3 regions of the Luteimonas sp. YGD11-2 genome follow, and region 3 is predicted to be linked to each of the others. Evidence: predicted binding sites of a transcription regulator. Region 3 holds the regulator's gene; each other region holds the start of a gene.
The links. Region 3 encodes FliA, which starts transcription of late flagellar genes. Its sites were predicted from a motif close to TAAAGTTTNNCNNNCNNNGGCCGATAA; they were not measured.

Region 1: the regulator FliA is predicted to act here: its motif matches at 2,133-2,159, upstream of ERL55_RS11740 (GGDEF domain-containing protein).
Region 2: the regulator FliA is predicted to act here: its motif matches at 2,588-2,614, upstream of ERL55_RS08640 (methyl-accepting chemotaxis protein).

Annotation. Positions count from the first base shown of each region.
Region 1 is NZ_CP035376.1:2,536,984-2,544,432, forward strand. Features, by position in the region: gene ERL55_RS11740 (GGDEF domain-containing protein) at 1-1,969, opposite strand, end outside; gene ERL55_RS11745 (glutamine--tRNA ligase/YqeY domain fusion protein) at 2,298-4,052, shown strand; gene ERL55_RS11750 (hypothetical protein) at 4,064-4,465, shown strand; gene ERL55_RS11755 (nucleoside deaminase) at 4,465-5,025, shown strand; gene rlmM (23S rRNA (cytidine(2498)-2'-O)-methyltransferase RlmM) at 5,025-6,095, shown strand; gene ERL55_RS11765 (hypothetical protein) at 6,271-6,993, shown strand; gene ERL55_RS11770 (trimeric intracellular cation channel family protein) at 7,177-7,449, shown strand, end outside.
Region 2 is NZ_CP035376.1:1,899,513-1,906,961, forward strand. Features, by position in the region: gene ERL55_RS08635 (tetratricopeptide repeat protein) at 1-288, opposite strand, end outside; gene ERL55_RS14930 (hypothetical protein) at 385-543, shown strand; gene ERL55_RS08640 (methyl-accepting chemotaxis protein) at 573-2,510, opposite strand; gene ERL55_RS08645 (S8 family serine peptidase) at 2,788-6,120, opposite strand; gene ERL55_RS08650 (phosphatase PAP2 family protein) at 6,301-6,933, opposite strand; gene ispG (flavodoxin-dependent (E)-4-hydroxy-3-methylbut-2-enyl-diphosphate synthase) at 6,974-7,449, opposite strand, start outside.
Region 3 is NZ_CP035376.1:1,573,580-1,581,028, forward strand. Features, by position in the region: gene ERL55_RS07145 (flagellar motor protein) at 1-463, opposite strand, end outside; gene ERL55_RS07150 (chemotaxis protein CheA) at 513-2,357, opposite strand; gene ERL55_RS07155 (protein phosphatase CheZ) at 2,362-2,958, opposite strand; gene cheY (chemotaxis response regulator CheY) at 2,967-3,359, opposite strand; gene ERL55_RS07165 (RNA polymerase sigma factor FliA) at 3,385-4,137, opposite strand; gene ERL55_RS07170 (P-loop NTPase) at 4,134-5,003, opposite strand; gene flhF (flagellar biosynthesis protein FlhF) at 4,990-6,465, opposite strand; gene flhA (flagellar biosynthesis protein FlhA) at 6,503-7,449, opposite strand, start outside.

The DNA of each region.
Region 1 (7,449 bases), 960 kb from region 3:
TGTCGCGCGCGGGCGCGGCGGCAAGGCCGGGGAGGATGGCGATGAACTCCTCGCCGCCGTAGCGCCCGAACAGCGCGCCCTCGCCCACCGCCTTGCGCAGGGCCGCGGCCACCGTGCGCAGGCAATGGTCACCGGCGACATGCCCGTGCTGGTCGTTGATCGACTTGAAGTGGTCGAGGTCGACCAGGATCACTGACAGCGGCTGCCCGCCGCGCTCGGCCTCGTTGAAGCTGCGCAGGAGCCACTGGTCGACCGAGCGGCGGTTGAGCGAACCGGTCAGGGCGTCCATTTCCGCGGAGCGGCGCAGGTTGGCGGTCACCACCGCCTGTTCCACGTGCAGTTGCGCCAGCCGGGTGAATTCCATCGCCAGCGCCATCTCCTCGGCGCTGAATCCCTCGCTGCCATCGCGCTGCAGCAGCACCGCGCCCCAGCCGGGCGCGCGCACCTGCAGCGGCAGCAGGGCTTCGGTGCGTGCGCCGCGCTCATCACCCAGGAGTTCCTGCCGCGGCAGCCCGGCGGTGGCGGCGCGTCGCAGCGGCAGCGCGCGGCGCTCGAGATCGGCGACTGCCTGGTCGCGGCCTGCGGCGGGATGCGCAACCAGCATCTCCGCACCGTGGAAGCCCTGCGCCACCGCCACCGCCGAGCGCACCGGCAGCAGCGGCAGCAGGTGGTCGAACAGCAGCCGGAACGCGGTCCATTCGATGTCCCCGGGCCCGAGCGTGCGTAGCCCGGCCTGCAGCGCATGCGCGAACGCACCACGCGCGGCCTCGCGCGCCATCCGCCGCTCGCTGTCGAGCCGTGCCAGGCGGTCACGGTCGCGCTGGTCGCGGAAGTCGGCGATGCGCGATACCAGGCCGACCGCGAACAGGGTCAGGGTGGTGACCATGCCGGCCTGGAAGGCGAAGCGCGCCAGCAGCGGATTGCGGACGTTCCAGCCCGGCGAGAATTCATAGGCCAGCAGCGCCACGTAGGTGAGCACATGCAGCGCCAGCAGCGGCCAGGCCATCGCCAGCCGCCGGCGTACCGCCACCGTCATCCACGCCACGCCGGCGATGCCCGTCGCCACCCACAGTGCGAGGGTCACGGCGCCCAGCGGCTGGTTCAGCGCCGGCACGTCGACCAGGCACAGGCCGACCAGCACCAGCGCCGTCCAGCGGAAGGCCGAAAGCGCCTGGCGTGCCCGCGCATGCAGCGTGGCGCCGGCATAGACCTCGAGCAGCCGGGTCCAGGCCAGCAGGAACACCAGGATCAGGGCGTGCACGCCCTGGATCCCCCAGGCACCGAGGAACGACAGCCCGGCGAACTGGTACAGGTGGCCGTTGAGGGCGGCCAGCAACAGCAGAGTGGACAGCGCGCAGGCGAAATAGCCGAGGAATGCGCGGTCGCGGGCGGCGGCATACAGCGACAGCGCCAGCAGGGCCAGCACCAGCAGTACCGCATAGACCGCGGCCGACATCGCCGAGGCGCGCTGCTCGAGCATCACCGCATGGTCTTCGCGCACCAGCAGCGGCAACACGCCGACACGGCCGTCGGCGAACACGTCGAGATCCAGCTCCAGCACCGGCCCCGCCGGCTCGGGTGGCACCGAGCGGAACCCGCCGGGGAACGCCTGCGCCACCCGCGGGCGGAAGAAATCATGCGGCGGCCCGGCCCAGTCGGCGCCGGTGAACTGCAGCCGGTCCACCGGCACGCGCGGCACCCAGACCACCCAGCGGGCATCGCCTTCCATCCTCGGAGGCAGCTCCCAGCGCAGTTGCGCGCGGGTGCCGCCATCGGCGCCGGCCGGCAGCGCCAGATAACCCGAGGACGCACGTGCGCCCTCGACACGCACCACCCCGGCGGGTCGCAGCCCGTCCGACGGGTCTCCACCCAGCCCCACCAGCGCCGATGCCAGCAACAGCAGCAGCGCCGCGAAGCCGAGCGTGGCGACCAGTTCCGGCGACGGCGCCCACCTGCGGGCAGGACTCACCGCACCGTCCCCGACGGCGTGGATCCCTGCACGGTGCCGCCCCCTGCGGTCGCCATGTTCACTTCCCGGATGTGAGTGCCCGATCGGGCTGGACGGCGGATGGTAGGGACAGGAATGTTATGGCCGTCACAAATGCCCGCGCGCCTGGTCCCCACCAGGACGGTTATCGGCAGCACCACTGCCTGCTTTAGCGCCCGGTCGCGCCGCCGGCGTTCCGGGCCCGGGCCAGCCGGGGCCACGGGCCGCGCGCGGCGCGCTCGCCTACACTGTGCGATCCGCGACGGCCGCCCTGCGCCCCGCCCCGCATCCCCGTATCCGCCGATCCCAGATGACCGCTGACGCCTCCCCCGATACCGCCACCCCGACCGATGCCCCCCTGCGTCGCGACTTCATCCGCCAGATCGTGCGTGACGACCTCGCCAGCGGCAGGCACGACGCCATCCGCACCCGCTTCCCGCCGGAGCCCAACGGCTACCTGCATATCGGCCACGCCAAGGCGATCTGCCTGGACTTCGGCATCGCCCAGGAGTTCGGCGGCCGCTGCAACCTGCGCTTCGACGACACCAATCCCGCGAAGGAGGACCCGGAGTTCGTCGCCGCGATCCAGGATGACGTGCGCTGGCTGGGCTACGAGTGGGCCAGCCTGCGCCATGCCTCGGACTACTTCGAGGTCTTCTACCTGGCGGCCGAGAAACTCGTCCAGGACGGCAGGGCGTTCGTCTGCGACCTCTCCGCCGAGCAGGTGCGCGAGTACCGCGGCACGCTCACCGAGCCCGGCCGCCACTCGCCGTTCCGCGACCGCAGCGTCGAGGAGAACCTCGACCTGTTCCGGCGCATGCGCGCCGGCGAGTTCCCGGATGGGGCGCGCACCCTGCGCGCGAAGATCGACATGGCCAGCGGCAACATCAACCTGCGCGACCCGGCGCTGTACCGGATCAAGCACGTGCCGCACCAGAACACCGGCGATGCCTGGCCGATCTACCCGATGTACGACTTCGCCCACGCGCTGGGCGACGCGATCGAGGGCATCACCCACTCGCTGTGCACGCTGGAATTCGAGGACCACCGCCCGCTGTACGACTGGTGCGTGGACAACGTCGACCTTGCCGGCAACCCGCAACTGCTGGCACCGCTGGCGGCGAAGGGGCTGCCGATCGAAGCCGGCAAGCCGCGCCAGATCGAGTTCTCGCGGCTCAACATCAACTACACGGTGATGAGCAAGCGCAAGCTCACCCAGCTGGTCGCCGATGGCCTGGTCGACGGCTGGGACGACCCGCGCATGTACACCCTGCAGGGCCTGCGGCGGCGCGGCTATACGCCGGCATCGCTGCGTCTGCTGGTAGAGCGCGTGGGCATCAGCAAGCAGAACTCGGTGATCGACTTCTCGGTGCTGGAAGGCGCGCTGCGCGAGGATCTCGACGCCCACGCGCCGCGGCGCATGGCGGTGCTCGACCCGCTGAAGCTGGTGCTGACCAACCTGCCCGTGGAGCACGAGGAAGCGCTGGCATTCCCCAACCACCCCAAGGACGAATCGCTCGGCGTGCGCCAGGTGCCGTTCGCAAGCGAGCTGTGGATCGAGCGCGAGGACTTCGCCGAGGTGCCGCCGAAGGGCTGGAAGCGGCTGGTGCCCGGGGGCGAGGTGCGCCTGCGCGGCGCCGGCATCGTGCGCGTCGACGAGGTGGTCAAGGACGACGCCGGCCATGTGGTCGAACTGCGCGGCGCGCTGGATCCGGAATCGCGGCCCGGCATGGAAGGCGCCAACCGCAAGGTCAAGGGCACCATCCACTGGGTCAGCGCGCGCCATGCGGTGGCCGCCGAGGTGCGCCTCTACGATCGCCTGTTCGTGGTCGAGAACCCCGATGACGAGAGCGGCGGGAAGACCTACCGCGACCACATCAACCCCGATTCCAGGCGCTCGGTGCAGGGCTGGGTGGAACCCGCCGCCGCGGATGCAGCGCCCGAGCAGCCGTTCCAGTTCGAGCGGCTGGGTTATTTCGTCGCCGACCGCCGTGACCATCGTCCGGGCGCGCCGGTGTTCAACCGCAGCGTGACCCTGCGCGACACCTGGGCGGCGAAGGCGTGAGGAGAACCGACATGAGTGTCCGCCCGATCCGCCTGTTCGCGCTGCTGCTGGCGCTGTCGCTGGCCGCATGCGCCGCCCCGAGCGCCTCCGTGCCGGATGCCGGCCAGCCACCTGCCGCGCCGGCACCCGCACCCGCGCCCGATCACGGCACCGCGGCCGGTCACGGCCAGGTGCCCACCCTCGACACCAGCTGCAGGGTCGACAGCGACTGCACGGTCAAGGATGTCGGCAACTGCTGCGGCACCTTCCCGGCCTGCGTCAACGTCGACAGCCCGGCCGACCCCCAGGCGGTGATGGCCGAGTGCCAGCGCAGCGGCATGGCCTCGGTATGCGGCTTCCGCGAGATCCAGGCCTGCGCCTGCGTCGCCAGCCGCTGCGAGGCGGTCGACACCGCCGCTCCGGTGGCACGCTGATGCTCTACGCCCAGGTCCACCTCACCCTGCCGGCATGGGTGCACGAGGCCGTCGATACCGGCCGCGCCTACCCCGATGACGACGCCAAGATCGCGCTCGCCATCGACCTCGCGCGCCGCAACGTCGATGCCGCCAGCGGCGGCCCGTTCGGCGCGGCGGTGTTCGGCCCCGGGGACCGCATCGTCTCGGTGGGCGTCAACCGGGTGATGCCGACGAACTGCTCGGTCGCGCATGCGGAAACGATGGCCTTCATGCTCGCCCAGCAGCGCCTGCAGACCCCGCGGCTCAACGCGACGGGCGCGCCGTACACGCTGGCGACTTCCGCCCAACCCTGCTGCCAGTGCTTCGGCGCGGCGGTGTGGGCCGGCATCGACCGGCTGCTGATCGGTGCGCGCGCCGAAGATGTCGAGGCCCTGACGGAGTTCGACGAGGGCCCGCTGCCGGCCGACTGGCCGGAGGAACTGCAGCGGCGCGGCATCGAGGTGGTGCGCGACCTGCGCCGCAACGACGCCCGCGCGGTGCTCGCGGCCTATTCGGCCACTGGCGGAGCACGCTACTGATGGCCGACCTCACCACCCCGGCACTGCTGTGCTATTGCCGCGCCGGCTTCGAGGCCGATCTCGCCGCCGAACTGACCGAGCGCGCCGCGCTGGCCGGGATCGGCGGCTGGGCGCGCGCCGGTCGCGACGAGGGCTACGTGCTGTTCCACGCCGCCGAGGTAGGCGTGCCGCTGGTGCAGGCACTGCCGTTCCGCGAGCTGGTCTTCGCACGCCAGAAGGCCGTGCTGCTGGCCGAGCTGACCGGCCTCGACCCGAAGGACCGCCTCACCCCCGTGCTCGACACCCTGCAGGGCGCCGGGCGTTACGGCGAACTGTGGGTCGAGCATCCCGACTCCGATGCCGGCAAGCCGCTTTCGGCGCTGGCGCGCGCGTTCGGCAACGCGTTGCGGCCCGCACTGCGCAAGCGCGGCTTCCTGACCAACGAAGCCGATCCCACGCGCTCGCGCCTGCATGTGTGCCTGCTGGGCGGCGACCACCTGATGCTGGCGCGCAGCCAGCCAGGCGACAGCGCCGTGTGGCCGCAGGGCATCCCGCGCCTGCGCCTGCTCGGCGAAGCGCCATCGCGCTCGGCGCTGAAGCTGGAAGAGGCACTGATGGTGCTGCTGACGCCGCGCGAGCGCGAAACGCTGATCAAGCCGGGCATGCGCGCCACCGACCTCGGCGCCGCGCCGGGCGGCTGGACCTGGGTGCTGACCCGCGAACACATGCGCGTCACCGCGATCGACAACGGCCCGCTGCAGGCCGCGCTGCACGACACCGGCCTGGTCGACCACCAGCGCGCCGACGCCTTCCGCTGGCAGCCCGACACGCCGCAGGACTGGATGGTCTGCGACATGGTGGAGCAGCCGCGGCGGGTGGCCGAACGCATGGCGACCTGGTTCCGCGAAGGCTGGTGCCGGCACGCGGTGTTCAACCTCAAGCTGCCGATGAAGAAGCGCTGGAACGAGACCCGGCTGAGCCTCGACCTCTTCACCGACCAGGCCCAGGTGCCGCTGACCCTGCGCGCACGCCAGCTCTACCACGACCGCGAGGAGATCACGGTCTTCGCCAGCGCGGGGGCGGGCGGCTGATCCGGCACCTGACGGCAATCGCCCGGGGATCGGGACAGACCTGACGGCAAGTGTCGTTTGCAGGTGCAGGCGGCGGCTTCGGATGGCACCGCCGAAACGCGACCACCGGCACGTGCGGTCTCGGCCACTGCAACCGGGTACTGGCATGCTGGCGTCCTCGCTGGAGGACCTCCGAATGCAACCGCTTGAACTCAACGACCCCGCGGCGTTCGGCCGCGAATTCCTGCGCCAGACGCAGCTGCAGGGCTTCGGCTCGCTGACCAAGCGCGACCTCGAACTGCTGATGTTCGTGCTGCTGGAGCGCGATGGCGCGATCGACCGCGCGGCATCCAACCACGCCGCCGCGGCGCAGCTGCGCGTCACCCCGGCACGGCTGAAGGCCCTGCGCCGCGACGGCTATGCGCGCTGGCGGCAGCTCGCCGAGGAGGCGCCGGCCGACGCGCTGCCGCGCATCCTCACCACGGTGCTCAGCGCCGAGAACCTGCGCGCCGGTGCCCGCCATGTCAGCGAACGTGCGCGCCGCGACGGATTCCTCGCCGTACGCGTCGAGCATCCGGACGATCTCGCGCGTTTCGAGCAGGCGATCCTCGACGTCGGTGCGCTACCGGTCTACGAACGCAACCGCGAGGTGGTGGCGGTGCGTTTCGACACCCTGCTGCGGCTGGCCGAACAGCACGGCCACCTGCAGCCCGACCCGCAGGCGGTGGCCCGCGAACTGCAGAAGCTGGCGCCGGCCGCGGACGAAGTGGCCGACCTGCTGCGCAAGGACATCGACCAGCTGCGCTGGGACGATGTGCGCAATGCCCTCAATGCACTCGGCGCCCGCGCGGTCGCGGGCACGCTGGAGGGCGGCGTGCACCGGCTGCTGGCGCTGGCGTTTCCCTTCCTCGGGCGCTGAGCCCCGCGCGCCGCGGTGCCGGTCCAGTGGCAGTCGCGGCCGCTCCCACATCCGCCGGCCAGCACAGCCGGCCGCGTTGCAAGGCATCGCCCGGGTGCTCCGGTGTGGCGACAACAGGCTGCGTTGGGCGGGCCCGGCCTGGAGCCGCACGTATGATCCGGGCTCCGGTCATGACGCGGCGCCATGGAACGTTTCCTGCTCATCCTCGACTTCATCGGCACCTTCGCCTTCGCGATCAGCGGCGCGACCATCGGCGTGCGCCACCGGCTGGACCTGTTCGGCGTGCTGGTGCTGGCGTTCGCCACCGCCACCTTCGGCGGCATCCTGCGCGACATCCTGATCGGCGCGACGCCCGCGGCGCTGGCGCACTGGATCTACCTGGCACTTGCGTGCAGCGCGGGGCTGATGACCTTCTACCGCCACGGGCTGGTGGAACGCCTGCGCAACCCGGTGCAG
Region 2 (7,449 bases), 330 kb from region 3:
CTGCTCGGCCAGCGCATGTTGCGTCCGCGCCTGGTCGAGCCCGTAGAGGGAGAGCCCCAGCCCGGTCAGCAGCGCCAGTACGACGACACCGGCGACCGCCAGCCCGCTGCGATTGCGCCGAACGAATTTCCCCCAGCGATAACCGCGCTGGTCCGGGACCGCAAGCAGGGGCCTGCCCGCGAGAAAACGCCTGAGGTCTTCCACCAGCCCGGTGACCGATGCGTACCGCATCGCGGGGTTGCCCGCCGTGGCCCTGGCCACTGCCCAGTCCAGGTCACGTGCAAGCATTGCCCGATAGCCGGCGACGCCGACATCCAGCGCCCGCGCAAGCTCCCGCCTTCCGTCGGGCGACAGGGCCGTCAGCGTCCGCGAAGGCCGGAACGCGTGACCGGTACCCCGGTCCGCGACTTCGCGGCGGGCGGCACGGTTGCCGGGCCGGGGCAGGTGGAGGTGCGGATCCGCGGTGGCACGGCGCAGCTGCAGCCGGACAGCGCCAGCCTCGGCCAGATGGTCAAGCGGATCCAGGACACCCTCGCCGGCTGATCCGGAGCGTGCCGCACGACCAGGCGCCGTCAGGCGGTGGTCGCGACGTCCTTGGCCGCGAACGACGACACCGCCATGTGCAGGCCCGACGACACCCCGTCGAACTGCTGCGATGTCCCGGCCAGGTGCTCGACCAGTGCGGCATTGCGCCTGGTGCCATCCTCCATTCCGGCCAGGGCGCGGTTGACCTGGTCGACGCGCTGGGTCTGTTCGCGGGTGGCGGCGGTGATGTCCGCCATCATGCCGCTGGTCAGCTCGATCATCCTGGCCAGCTCGCGTACGGCCTGACCGGCTTCCATCGCGCGCTCACTGCCGGTGGCGACGGCTTCGTCCGCGGTCTGCAGGCTCCGCCGGATGTCGCGCGCGGATGACGAGCAGCGCTGGGCGAGCGCGCGAACCTCGCCGGCCACCACGGCAAAGCCGCGCCCTGCCTCGCCCGCACGCGCAGCCTCGACCGCTGCATTGAGCGCGAGGATGCTGGTCTGGAAGGCGATCGAGTCGATGACGCCGGCAAGCCCTGCCACCCTGCGACTGCCTGCGGCGATGTCGTCCATCGCCGCCACCACGCGCTCGACCGCCTGCGCGCCGCCCTGCGCGGCCTGCGTCGCGCTTCCGGCAAGTCGCGACGCCTCGTCCGCGTGCCCGGCGGTCTGCGTGATCGCCCCGGCCAGCGCATGCATGTCGGCCGCGGTGCGCTCCAGCACGGTCTGCTGCTGCGCGGTGCGATGCGAAAGGTCGCCACTGCCCGTGGCGATCGCCAGTGCACCCTCCCGCAGCGACTCCGAGAATCCATGCACGCGCGCCAGCAGCGCTTCCAGCGCCGCGGCCTGCTCCACCTCGGCGGTGATGTCGGTGCAGTACTTGACCACCCGGTAGGGCCTGCCCGCCGCGTCGAGGATCGGGTTGTAGCTGGCCTGCAGCCAGAGGTCGGTCCCATCGCGCCGGATGCGCCGGTAACGCCCGGTGTCGGCCTCGCCCGTGGCGAGCTTGCTCCAGAAGCTGCGATAGGCCTCGGAGGCGCGCTCGGCCGGATCGACGAACATCGAATGGTGGCGGCCGACGATCTCCGCCCCGTCATAGCCCGCCGCGCGCAGGAAGTTCGCATTGGCCGCGCAGATGGTGCCGTCGAGCTCGAACTCGATGACCGCCTGCACCTTGTGCAGCGCGGTGATCTGTCCTTCGTGGTCGGCGGTGCGGTTGCGCTGCGCGGTCACGTCCGTGGCGAACTTGACCACCTTGCGGGGCCTGCCCGCGGAATCGAGGATCGGGTTGTAGCTGGCTTCGATCCAGACATCACGGCCGTCGCGCGCGCGGCGCCGGAACAACCCGGAACGGAACTCCCCCGCGTTGAGTGCCTCCCAGAACGCGCGGTACTCCGTACCGGCCGCGTGCTGGCGATCCACGAAGATGGCGTGGTGCCGGCCCACGACCTCTTCGGCGGCGTAACCCATCGTCGCCAGGAAATTCGCATTGGCGCGCAGGATGGTGCCGTCGAGCGCGAACTCGATGACAGCCATGGAGCGGTCCAGCGCCTGGTACTGGGCGGCCAGATCGAGCTCGCGGGACCTGCCTGCGGTGATGTCACGCACGAGTTCGATCACCCGGGGCGAACCACCGGCGTCGGCGGGCAACGCGATGAACGTGGACTCCAGCCACAGTTCGCGGCCGTCGATCGCGGCACGGTACGCCTGCCCCGACGCGGTGCCGGCGCGCGCCAGTGCGTCGCAGGGATCACCATCGGGCTGCTGGAAGCCGTGCGATGCGAGCACCTCGCAGCGCTTCCGGCCATGCACGTCAGCACTGTCGCAGCCGAGCAGTGCGCGATAGGCCGGGCTGGTACGCAACACGGTGCCATCGCCGGCCAGTTCGGCCACGGCGTGGCTGTGCTGCATGGCGTCGTAGAGCGTGGTGGCGACAGCCGGAACGTGCCGTCGCGGCAACCGCGACAGAAAAGGGACTGCAGGCATCCAGGGAAATCCGATGGCGTGGCATAGCGGGCCCCGGGGGGCGCCCCGGAGACGGCGCATACCCCGCCGTACCACCGCTATCGGCCGACCTCTCCGCTACTTGAGTGCCGATCCGCGAATCCGCTCACAGCTTCGCTGCACGATGCCGCCGCGGCCGCATACGGATGCGGCGACTTCCGACGCTCCGGTATCGCGGGCGGCTGGGCGCACGCGGACGTGGCGCCGGAAATGCGGACGCCCGGCGCGGGCCGGGCGTCCTTACACGTCAGCGGGAAGATCAGGGTGTGACCGTCAACACCACCGGTGCCGCCGCCTTCGGCGTGGCCGGGTCGTTGCTCTGTACGCAGTAGTTGGCGACATGGCGGCCCGGAGCGAGCCCGCCGGTACTGACACTGATCCGCAGGGTCTGGCTGCGCCCCGGCGCGACGCTGCCGGATGCCGGTGCCGCCGCGCCCATCCACGGCGCACCGCACCCGACCATGCCGCCGATCCGCATCGACAGCCCCGGGAAGGCGCTCACCGGTGACCAGCTGCCGGTGCCGTCCGCTGCGACCACCAGCGCGGCGAAGCTGCCATCGCCTTCCGGCGCCGCGTACCACACCCAGCTGCTGGCGAACGGCGCACGTGCATACACCACCAGCCAGTAGCGGCCGGCAGGCAGCACCACGTCCTGCCCCGCGGCGGCAAGGTCGAGGGCGATGTTCGCCCCGGACAGCGTCACGCCCGCGCCGGTGGGCGCGCTGGTATGGCGCCAGATCGCGGCCTGCGGCGAGGTGGCCGGGTTGCCGGCGGGCAGCCCGTTGGCGTCCGGGAAGATCGCCCAGCCCAGCGCACTGGCGACATTGGGCAGGACCGCACCCCCGACCATGAAGCCCTCGGTCCACAGCGAGGTGATGCGCGTGTCCCCGGCAAGGATGAAGTCGTCGGCGGCGAACTGCGCCGCCGGTGAACCCGCATCCGTCCGCCAGGTGCCGCGATAGCCCGTGGTGAGGGTGCCACGCTGGCGATCGACCAGGGTCAGCGCCGCGGTGCCGGTGTTGGCCACCGAATACTGCAGCGTCGAACCACCGGCGTTGGCAACCGATCCCACCGCCACGCCACTGCGACCTCGCGCGAGGCTGAGCGCCACCGCATCCGGCAGATCGATGACCGGCGCCGGCACCGCGATCGCCACCGGCAGCCGCAACGTCGGCCGCGGCTGTCCGCCGACGGTGGCGTTGACCGGCTCCATCACCACTTCGCCGAAGTGCCAGCTGCCATCGGCCGGCAGGCTGCTGCTGTTGACCAGCACCCGCAGCGTGCGGGTCGCCCCGGCCGCCAGCGTCAGGCTGGCCGGCGTCACCCCGCCCGGCACGCCGTCCAGGCGCACGCGGTAGGTCTGCGTGGAGGCGGTGGGGTTGCGCAGCGTGCGCAGGAAGCTGCAATTGCGGAAGCACCGCGCGCTGGCGATCGACGGCTGGTTGAGCGAGGACACGTCGCCACCGGTGGCCGGATTGGCAGCGAGGTAGTTCGCCGCGGTCTCGTGCATCACCAGCCCGGCATTGATCGCGCGGTCGACGCGGATGCGCCCGCTGCCCTTGCCGAACGGCGTGGCCGGGGTGACCTCGTCCTCGAGGTAGACGAGCGGTTCGGCGGTCATCGCCAGTGCGGACTTGATCTCCGGCACGCTCCAGCCCGGCCGCGCCTGTCGCACCAGCCCCGCCGCGCCGGCATGGTGCGGCGAGGCCATCGAGGTGCCGTTCATCAGGCCGATCGCGTTCTCGAACCCGGTGATGGTGGTCCCGGCGATGGTGGCGAGGATGCTCACGCCGGGCGCGGTGACGTCGGGCTTCAGCAGGTCGAAGCGGCCGGCAGGCCCGCGCGAACTGAACGCCGCCAGCGCGTCGGCGGTGTTGGGCAGGGGCACCGGCGGAAACGCGATCGCCGCGGTGGCGTCGGCATGCGCGCGCGCGAAGTCACGCAGCGCGATGCCATCGGCCTGGTCGACGCCGAAGGCGCGGATGGTGGTGTCGGGCACCGACGGGATCAGCGCACCGGGGGCGTTGTTGGCGATGAGCACCGCGGTCGCGCCGCCTGCCGCCACCGCGTTGGTCTTCTCGGTGAACGAACAGCCGCCGCGGCGCACCAGCACGATGGCGCCCTGGTAGCTGCCCGCGGGCGCGGCGGTGCAGGCGTCGGTGTCGGTGTCGAAGGTCGGGCTCACCCGCAGCGGCGTGCTGCCCGGGATCGCGGAGGTGTGGGCCACACCGTTGCTGCCTTCGTTGAGCAGCACGGGGGTCAGCGGTTCCGGCACCGGCTGCGGCCCGGTGACTTGCAGGGTCACCGCGAACGCGCCGCGGCCGTGCTGCGCGGCGGCAGTCGACGCCACCCACGGTTCCAGATGCCCCATGGTGTTCGGGCCGGGCCCGCTGTTGCCGGCCGATGCGGCAACATAGATGCCGGCATCGGTGGCGCCGAGGAACGCCAGCGACACCGCCTCGCTCCACGGCTGCGCGCCGCCGCCGATCGAATAGTTGATGACGTCGACGATGCCGTCGGCCACCGCCTGCTCGATCGCCGCGACCGCCGAAACGTTCGGGCACAGACCCTGCCCGGTGGCCACGTTGGTGTAGCAGATGTCGAAGGCGACGATGTTGGCGCGCGGCGCGACGCCCGAGATGCGCCGCGGGTTGCCGCGGAAGTCGACATCGCGGCGGTTGCCGGCGGCGGTGGACGCCACGTGGCTGCCGTGGCTGTTGGTATCGCCGAATCCCGGCTCCTCGCGGATGTTGGGCTGGCCGCAGGTGTTGGCGGGCGCCCCGCAGACGAAGTTGTAGCCGCCGATCAGCTTGGCATTGCAGCGTCCCTGGTCGACGCCACCGGGCGCGCAGGTGCCGAGGTAGGTGCCGTCGCCCAGCGGGTTCGCGTGCACGTGGCCGTCGACCGGATCGACGGCGGCGAACGAGGGGCTGCCGAAGTTGATGCCGGAGTCGAGGATGCCGAACACCACCCCTTCGCCCTGGTAGGGCGCGGGCGCGCCGGGATTGGTGCCGCTCCAGACCGGGCCGGCGCCGATGTGCAGCGGGCCGGTGTCGGTATCGAGCACGTACTCGCGGTAGCCCTCGACCAGCATCACCTCGGGCATCGCCTCGACGGCCGCGACCTCGTCGGCCGACAGCGGGATCACCACGCCGTTGACCGCGTACTGCATGCGCTTCTCGGCCGCCACCGCGCGCCCGAGGCGCCGGGCAATCGCGCCTTCAAGTACCTGCTGGCGCTGGCGCAGGTGGGTCACGTAGGAGCGCGCGTTGGTGCCACGGGCGTCGATGCGCTGCTTGCCGCGCGTGTCGCGACGCCGTTCCGGCGCGGCGAGGCCGGGGGTGCCGCCCTCGTAGGCGGCGAGCGCGGGTTCGCGGAACACCACGATGTGCGGCTGCGGTGCATCCGGCTGGGCACCCGCTCCGCCGCCTCCACCCCTGCGGCCGGCGGCGGTCGCCGCGGCCCCGGGGTCTGCGGATGCCGCACCTGCGGCGGTCGTGGCGACGGTGCCCGGCCCACTCCCGGAACCGGATGGAAAGCTGACGATTGCGGCAAAGGCCAGTCCCGAGAACAGGACGGCCAGACCGGTCATGCGGACAGGCGACATGATGGATTTCCCCGATGGCGTTCACGATCGGAACGACGACGGCGCCCGGAAGCGGCCATCGCCCCGTACCCGGCTCGCGTGCGCCACCCCCTGTCCGGCGGCGCGGCCTGTCGCCGGTTATACACCGGCCCGCGGCGATGCGCGCGGATCACCTCTGGGATTGGATCAGCGTGCGGCGGCGCCCCCGCGCATCAGCAGCAGCCAGCTCGCCACCACCCAGATGCTCGCCGCCATCCAGCCGGCAATGATGTCCGAGGGGTAATGCACACCGAGATACACCCGCGACAGCCCCACCATCGGCACGAACACCGCCATCGCCGCCAGCACCGGCCAGCGCCAGCGCGTGGGCCAGCACAGCAGCACCAGCACCAGTGCCAGCGACATCGAGCCCATGGCGTGGCCGCTGGGGAAACTGTAGGTGGTCTCGGGCGCGATCGATTCCCACAACGTCGGGCGCTCGCGCGCGAAGGTCAGCTTGGTGGCGACGTTCAGCAGCCCGGCGCCCCCCAGCGCCACCGCGGCGAACACCGCCGCGCGGAACCGCCGACGCCACAGCAGCACCAGCACCACGACGACGTCGGCCGGCACCACACCCCAGCTGTGGCCGATGGCGGAGAAGAACAGGAACAGCCGGTCGAAGCCGTCGCGCGCCATCGCCTGCGCGAACAGCAGCAGGGGCTCGTCGAACGGAATGGCCTCGGCCTCGTGGACCTCGTCGGCGAGTTCGGCGAATACCCACATGGGCAGCAGCACGCCGGCAAACAGCAATGCGAGGGCGAATCCGTGCCTGCGCAGCACCGCGGACGCGGTGTCGCGCAGCCCGCGTCCCCGCGCCGGTTCAGGCGATCGCGGGGTGCCGCCCATAACGCCGGTCGACGTACTCGTCGATCAGCCCGATGAACTCCCGGGCGATGTTGTCGCCGCGCAGGGTCACGGCCTTCTCGCCATCCACGAACACCGGCGCCGACGGCGCCTCGCCGGTCCCCGGCAGCGAGATGCCGATATTGGCGTGGCGCGATTCGCCGGGGCCGTTGACCACGCAGCCCATCACCGCAAGGGTCATGGTCTCCGCCCCCGGATGGGTGATCTTCCACTCCGGCATCTTTCCGCGCACGTGTTCCTGCACCACCTGCGCGAGCTCCTGGAAGAACTCCGACGTGGTGCGGCCGCAGCCCGGGCAGGCGGTGACCATCGGCGTGAACGCGCGCAGGCCCATGGTCTGCAGCAGTTCCTGCGCGACCACCACTTCCTGGGTGCGCGACGCGCCCGGCTCGGGCGTCAGCGAAATGCGGATGGTGTCGCCGATGCCTTCCT
Region 3 (7,449 bases):
TGGGCGCATAGATACCCATGCTCTCGTAGATCTTCGCGGCGGCGAGGTCGTGGTGTTCCTCGCCACCGAGCTCGATCTCGAGCATGTGGCGGATCGCCTCGGGCTCGAGGCCGTCGACCAGCATCTGCAGGCCCTTGCGCAGGAACGGATCGGTCTGCGCCTCGACGTGGCTTTCCAGCCCGAGCAGGCCCTGGCGGCGGGCGACGTTGCTCCACTCCAGCAGCTGCGCGATCAGCGCCTGGCGGTCGGCCACCGGCGGCTTGATCACCCAGCGCGAGATCTTCATGGCGCGGGTGAGCACCGGGCGCGGTGCGTGCAGCAGGATGGCGGCGACGGTGCCGATGATCACGATCACGAACGCCGCGGGCGACCACAGGCCGGCAAGCCCGGCGCCCTTGAGGACGCTGCCGCCGATCAGCGCGACGATCGCGAGGACGAGCCCGACGAGACTGAAGATATCCATGGTGGCGATATCGGCGAAGGTGCGCGCGACTTGAGTTGCGCGGTGCCGATCAGACCGTGCGCAACGCGTCCACGTCGAGGATCAGCGCCAGGCGGCCGTCGCCGATCAGGGTGGCGCCGGCGTAGCCGGGCAGGCCACGCAGGGCGCGTGGCAGCGGCTTGATCACCACCTCCTCGCGGCCGCGCACCTCGTCGACCACCAGGCCGAAGCGGGCGTCGCCGCGCTGCAGGACCACGATGGTGAGCAGCGGCGTCTCCGGTGCCGGTTGCCGCAGCCAGTGCCGCAGGTCCAGCAGCGGCAGCGTGTGCGAGCGGCGGTCGAGCGCGGCGCGGCCGTCGAACCAGTTCACCGCATGGGTGGGTGCATGCAGCACTTCCTGCACCCGCGCCAACGGCAAGGCATAGGCATCGCCGGCCGCCTGCACCAGCAGCGTCGGCAGGATCGCCAGCGTCAGCGGCACGCGCAGCGAGAACCGGCTGCCGCGCCCGAGTTCGGAGTGCACCTGGATCTGCCCGCTGAGCTCGCGGATGCGCGACTGCACCACGTCCATGCCGACGCCACGGCCGGAAATGTCGCTGACCTCGCTGCGCGTCGAGAAGCCGGGCATGAACACCAGGTGCAGGCATTCCTCCACGCTCAGCCGCGCCGCGGTCTCGGCATCGATCAGACCCTTCTCGCGCGCCTTGGTGCGCAGGCGCTCGGGGTCGATGCCGGCACCGTCGTCCTGCACCTCGATGCCGACATAGTCGCCCTGCTGCTGGGCGATCAGCCTCACCTTGCCGGCGCGCGGCTTGCCGGTGGCCTCGCGCAGGGCCGGTGCTTCGATGCCGTGGTCGATGGCGTTGCGCACCAGGTGCACCAGCGGATCCGCCAGCGCCTCGACCAGGTTGCGGTCGAGCTCGGTCTCGGCGCCGACGAGCTCGAGGTCCACTTCCTTGTCGAGTGCGCGCGCGACGTCACGCGCGAGCTTGGGGAAGCGCGCGAACACCTTGCCCACCGGCTGCATGCGGGTGTGCATCACCGCGCCCTGCAGGCGCGCGGTGGCGTTGTCGAGCGTGCTCACGGCACGGTCGAGCTCCTCGTCGCGCAGCCGCGCGCGCAGGGTCTTGAGGCGGTTGCGCGCCAGTACCAGCTCGCCGACGAGATCGACGATGGCGTCCAGGCGGCGGGTGTCCACGCGTACGGTGTGTTCGCGCTCGGCAGTGGCCGCTCCATTGGCGGCCTGCGGGGCTGCCGGCTTCGGCGCGGCGGCGGCAGGCGGCGCAGGTGCGGGCGTCGGCGTGCGCGGGGCGGCCGGCGGAGTCACCTGGGCTGCGGCAGCTCCGGGCGGGGCCGACCCGTGCAACTGGTCGAGCAGCGCCTCGAATTCGTCGTCGCTGATCGCCCCGCCGTTTCCGGCTGCACCGACCGGGCCCGGCGCCGCGTTGCCGTGCAGCTGGTCGAGCAGTGCCTCGAATTCGTCGTCGCCGATCATGTCGCCATTGGCGGCGGCGGCGGCGGGCGTGGCGGTCGTGGCCGGCGGCGCAAGCGAGAAGCCGTTGACGACCGCGGCGGGCGCGCGCGGCACCTCGCTGCCGGAGTCGATCGCGTCCACCATCGCCTGCAGCCAGTCCAATGACTGCTGCGCGGCATCGAAATGCCGCGCCTCCAGCGTCGCCTGGCCGCTGCGTGCAGCGCCCAGGGTTTCCTCGGCCGCGTGGCAGAGCTCCACCAGCGGGGTCACGCCGAGAAAGCCGGCGCCGCCCTTGAGCGTGTGGAACGCGCGGAAGACCGCGTTCAACTGTTCGCGGTCGCCGGGCGTCTGCTCCAGCGCCACCAGCTGCCCGCCGAGGTCGTCGAGCAGCTCGCGTGCCTCGATCACGAAGTCGGCGGCGATTTCCGGCGAGGCGTTCACGGTGTCAGAGCCCGAGGTTCGACAGCAGGTCGTCGGCGTCGCTCTGGCCCACGGTGCCGCGATCCAGCCCCCCGACCGCCGGGCCGTGGCCACGGTTCGGGCACGCCGGCTCGTCCTTCGGCGGCAGGCCGAGTTCGCCGAAACCCTCGTGCACGCCACGCACGATCGATGCGACGCGGCGGATGATCTGCCCGCCGAGGTCCTGGTGGCTCTGTGCCAGCGCCATCTCGCGCAGGTTGTCGCGCAGCGCCTCGACGGTACCGGCCTGGCTGTCGTCGAGCGGGCCGTCCTTGAGGCGGGCGACCAGCGCACGGCTGTCGTCGATCAGGTCGAGGGTGCGATGGGTGGCCTCCTCGGTCATCGCCACCACGTGGTCGAGGCGGGCGCAGGCGTCGTCGAGGTTGCCGCCCGACGGTGCCGGGGGCAGGGCATCGAGCGCCTGTTCGAGCTCGCGCGCCAGCCGGCCGAGGCCGCTGACCAGCGTATGCGCGCGCGATGCGGCGATCGCATCGACGTGGCGGCGCCAGGCGTCCTCGTCGCCGCGCTCCAGCGCGTCGAGTGCATCCTGCAGCAGGCGCGCGACCGGGACGTCGTCCGCCACCGCCGCGTTCAAGCGCCGCCCCCGAGGCGTTCGAACACCTTGTTGAGCTTCTCTTCCAGGGTCTGCGCGGTGAACGGCTTGATGATGTAGCCGTTCACGCCGTTCTGCGCGGCCTCGATGATCTGTTCGCGCTTGGCCTCGGCGGTCACCATCAGCACCGGCAGGGTGCGGAACTTGGCATCGGCGCGGATCTCGCGCAGCAGCTCGATGCCGGTCATGCCGGGCATGTTCCAGTCGGTGATCACCAGTTCCACCGCGTCCTGCCGCAGCACGGCCAGCGCGCTGTGGCCGTCCTCGGCCTCGACGGTGTTGTTGAAGCCGAGGTCGGTCAGCAGGTTCTTGATGATCCGCCGCATCGTCGAGAAGTCATCGACGATCAGCACGCGCATGTTCTTGTTCAAAGGGGGCTCCAGTAAAACGATGGCATCAGTCGTCGTCGCCGATGCCGGTATCGGCGAGTTCGAACGCGGTCAGCCGCCCGCGCAGCCGCACCACCGCCTGGCCATGGATCTGGCACACGCGTGATTCGCTGACGCCGAGCACCGCGCCGATCTCCTTGAGGTTGAGTTCCTGCTGGTAGTACAGCGACAGCACCAGCTGCTCGCGTTCGGGCAGCAGGCCGATCGCGGCGGCAAGCTCGCGGCCGAATTCGCCACGCACCAGCGCCTCCTGCGGGGTGGGCCCGCCGCGACGCGCGGGCTCGACCTCGCCGTGGTCCTCCACGTGCGAGTCCAGGCTCAGCACCTGGCCGCGCGCGGCGTCTTCCAGCAGGCGCATGTAGTCGGCCAGCGGCAGCCCGAGCTTGTCGGCGACTTCCTGCGCCGCGGCGGCGCGGCCGGTGGCCTGCTCGATCGAACGGATCGCGGCGGCGGCTTCGCGCGCGCGGCGGTGCACGGAACGCGGCACCCAGTCGCCACGGCGGATCTCGTCGATCATCGAACCGCGGATGCGGATCGAGGCATAGGTCTCGAACGAGGCGCCCTGGTCGGCGTCGTAGCTGCGCGAGGCTTCGAGCAGGCCGATCATGCCGGCCTGGACGAGATCGTCGATCTCCACGCTGGCCGGCAGCCGCGCCGCCAGGTGATGGGCGATGCGGCGCACCAGTTCGGCATGCTGGACGATCGGATCCGGCGCGCTGCTGCGCTGGATGTCCTGGTAGTGGCGGGCGGCCATGCTCATGCCGGCACCCCCTGGCGCAGCATCCGCTCGACGAAGAACTCGACATGCCCGCGCGGCGCGGTCGGTGCCTGCCAGCGGGCGGTGCGGCGGGCGATCTCGGCCAGCGCACGCGCCGACGGGCTGGACGGGTAGGCGCGCACCACCGCCTGCTGGCGCTGCACCGACATCCGCAGCCATTCGCACTGCGGCACCGCGCCGAGATAGTTCAGCGACACGTCGCCGATGAAGCGCTCGCACACGCGCGACAGCTTCTCGTACAGGCCGCGTCCTTCCTGCGGGCTGCGCACCATGTTGGCCACCACCTGCACCTGGCCGACGCCGCGCTCGCGTGCCAGCACCTTGATCAGCGCATACGCATCGGTGATCGACGCCGGCTCGTCGCAGACCACCACCAGGGTGTCCTGCGCGGCCTGGCAGAAGGTCAGCACCGAATCGGTGATGCCGGCGGCGGTGTCCACCACCAGCATGTCGAGATCGCGCTGCAGGTCGTTGAAGACGTTGACCAGCCCGGCATGTTCGGCGGGGCGCAGTTCCGCCATGTGCCGGCGGCCGGAGGCGGCGGGGACGATCATCACGCCCGACGGGCCGTCGAGGATCACCTCGTCGAGGCTGCAGCGCCCGGCCACCAGGTCGGCCAGCGTGTAGCGCGGCGACAGCCCCAGCAGCACGTCGACGTTCGCCAGGCCGAGGTCGGCATCCAGCAGCAGGGTGCGCTTGCCGAGCTCCGACAGCGCGATCGCCAGGTTCGCCGACACATTGGTCTTGCCCACGCCGCCCTTGCCACCGGTGACGGCGAGGGTGCGCACGGGGGCGGGCACGGGCGGAACGGCGACGGACATCGGCGGCAGGGTCTCAGGCGACAGCATGGGTGTGCTCCGGGGCGGAATGCTCGGATGCCATGGGCTTATCGGCATCGCGGCGGAGATCTTCAAGGCGAAGTACCAGGTGGGCCGCATTGGCCCGGCTCAGGTCTTCAGGGATGCGCTGGCCGTCGGTGGTCCAGGTCAGCGGCAGCTGGTGGTCGACCACCACCGACAGCGCGCTGCCGAGTCGGCTGGTCTCGTCGAGCTTGGTCAGCACCACGCCCTGCGGGCGCGCGTGCTCGAAGCGGCGGACGACTTCATCGAGGTCGGCGAAGTGGGTGTTGGCCGGCAGTACCAGCAGGGTGCGCACCTGGCGCGCGGCGCGCAGCCAGTTCAGCTGGCCGGCGAGGGCACGGTCGCGCTGGCTCAGGCCGGCGGTGTCCACCAGCACCAGCCGGTAGTCCTGCAGCTTCTGCAGCAGCTGCAGCAGGCCGGCCTCGCTGTCGGCCTCGTGCACGGCGATGCCGAGCTGGCGGCCGTAGCTGTGCAGCTGCTCGCGGCCACCGACGCGCGCGGTGTCGGTGGTCACCAGGGCGACGTCGCGCGGCTGGTACTGCGACGCATAGAGTGCGGCCAGCTTTGCAATCGTGGTGGTCTTGCCGGCACCGGTCGGGCCGACCAGGGCGATCACCCCGGCCTCGTGCAGCGGATCGACCGGGCAGATCGGCAGCCTGCGCGAGATCAGGCCGAGCATCAGCCCGCGCGCGCGGTGGGCCGGGGTGTCGGCGGGAATCTGCAGCACCACGTCGCGGGTGATGCCGGCATCGAAACCGTAGTCCTCCAGCAGTTCCATCGCCTGCGCGCGCACCGGCGAGCCGCGCAGGCGCTCGTCGGTGAGCCGCGCCATCTCGCGTTCGATCATCGTGCGCATCTGCGCCAGTTCGTCGCGCATGCGCGCCAGTTCGCCGTCGCTTGCAGGCGCGGGTGGCGTGGGCACCGCGGCGAGCGCCGGGGCCGGCGGAGCCGGTGGTTCCGGCAGCGGCTCGATCATCGGCGCAACCGGCGGACGGGTGCGCGCCAGCAGTTCGGCGAAGGCGGGGCCGTCGAATTCGTCGGCGACGTCGAGTGCATTGGCCACCGCGGTCGGCTCCGTCGCTACTTCGATCGCGCGCGGTGCGACCGGGATGGAGACAGGCGCAGGTGGGGTAAGAGGTGCGGGCGCGACCGGTGCGGCGGCAACCGCTGCCGGCGCGGCGGGCGGGGCGAGGTCGCGCAGCCAGCGCTCGGCCGGGGCCAGCGGGCGTTCCGGGGCGGCCACCAGCGGGGCCGGGGCTTCGGCCGCGGCGCGCGGCTGCGCCTCGAGGGCGCGCTGCAGGCAGGCTTCGTCGTAGTTGCTGGCCGCCACGATCTCCACGCCCTCGTCGGTGCGGCGGTTGGAGAGGATCACGGCATCGGGTCCATGGGCATCGCGCACCATCTGCAGTGCGGTGCGCATGTCGGCGGCGACGAAGCGGCGGATGTTCATGGTTGTTGCCCGTGTTGCGAAAGGGGTGATGCGTTGCTCAATTGATCGTGCCCACCAGCTTCAGGCGCCGGTCCTCCGGGACTTCCGTGTAGGCCAGCACCGACAGTCCGGGCACGCTGTGGCGGACCAGGCGCGCCAGCGCAGCGCGCACCTGGCTGGGCACCAGCACCACCGCCGGTTCGTTCCTGGCCTCCTGCTGGCCCGCGCAGTCGGCGAGGCTCTGCTGCAGGCGTTCGGCCAGGCCCGGTTCCAGTGCGGCACCGGCGCCCTGCGCGGAATCCTGCAAGACCCGTTCCAGCGTCGGCGCCAGCGTGTACACCGGCAGTTCGATGGCGGGCCCGGCGATTTCCTGGACGATGAAGCGGCCCAGCGCGGTGCGCACCGCGGCGGTCAGCTGGGTCGGGTCCTGGGTATGCGCGGCATGCTCGACCAGTGACTCGGCGATGCGCCGCAGCTGGCGCACCGGGATGCGTTCGATCAGCAGGTTCTGCAGCACCCGTACGACGACCGACAGCGGCAGCGACTTCGGCGTCAGGTCCTCGGCGAGCTTCGGCGTGCTGCGCGCAAGCGTCGCCAGCAGCTGCTGCACTTCCTCGTGGCCCAGCAGTTCCGGCGCCTGCTCGCGCACCAGGTGCGAGAGGTGGGTGGCGACCACGGTGGCGGGGTCGACCACCGTGTAACCGGCGGCCTCAGCCTGGGCGCGCTGCAGCGGCAGGATCCACAGGGCGTCGAGCCCGAACGCCGGGTCCTTGCCGGGGATGCCCTCGATCGGATGCAGGGTGCCGCCGGGGTCGAGTGCGAGCAGGCGGTCGGGATGGATGTCGGCGGTGGCCACCGGCACGCCATGCACCAGCAGGCGGTAGGCGGTGGGTGCGAGCTCGAGGTTGTCGCGGATATGCACCGGCGGGATCAGGAAGCCGATGTCCTGGGTGAGCTTGCGGCGCACCGCCTTGATCCGCGCCATCAGCTCGCCCCCCTGGGCCT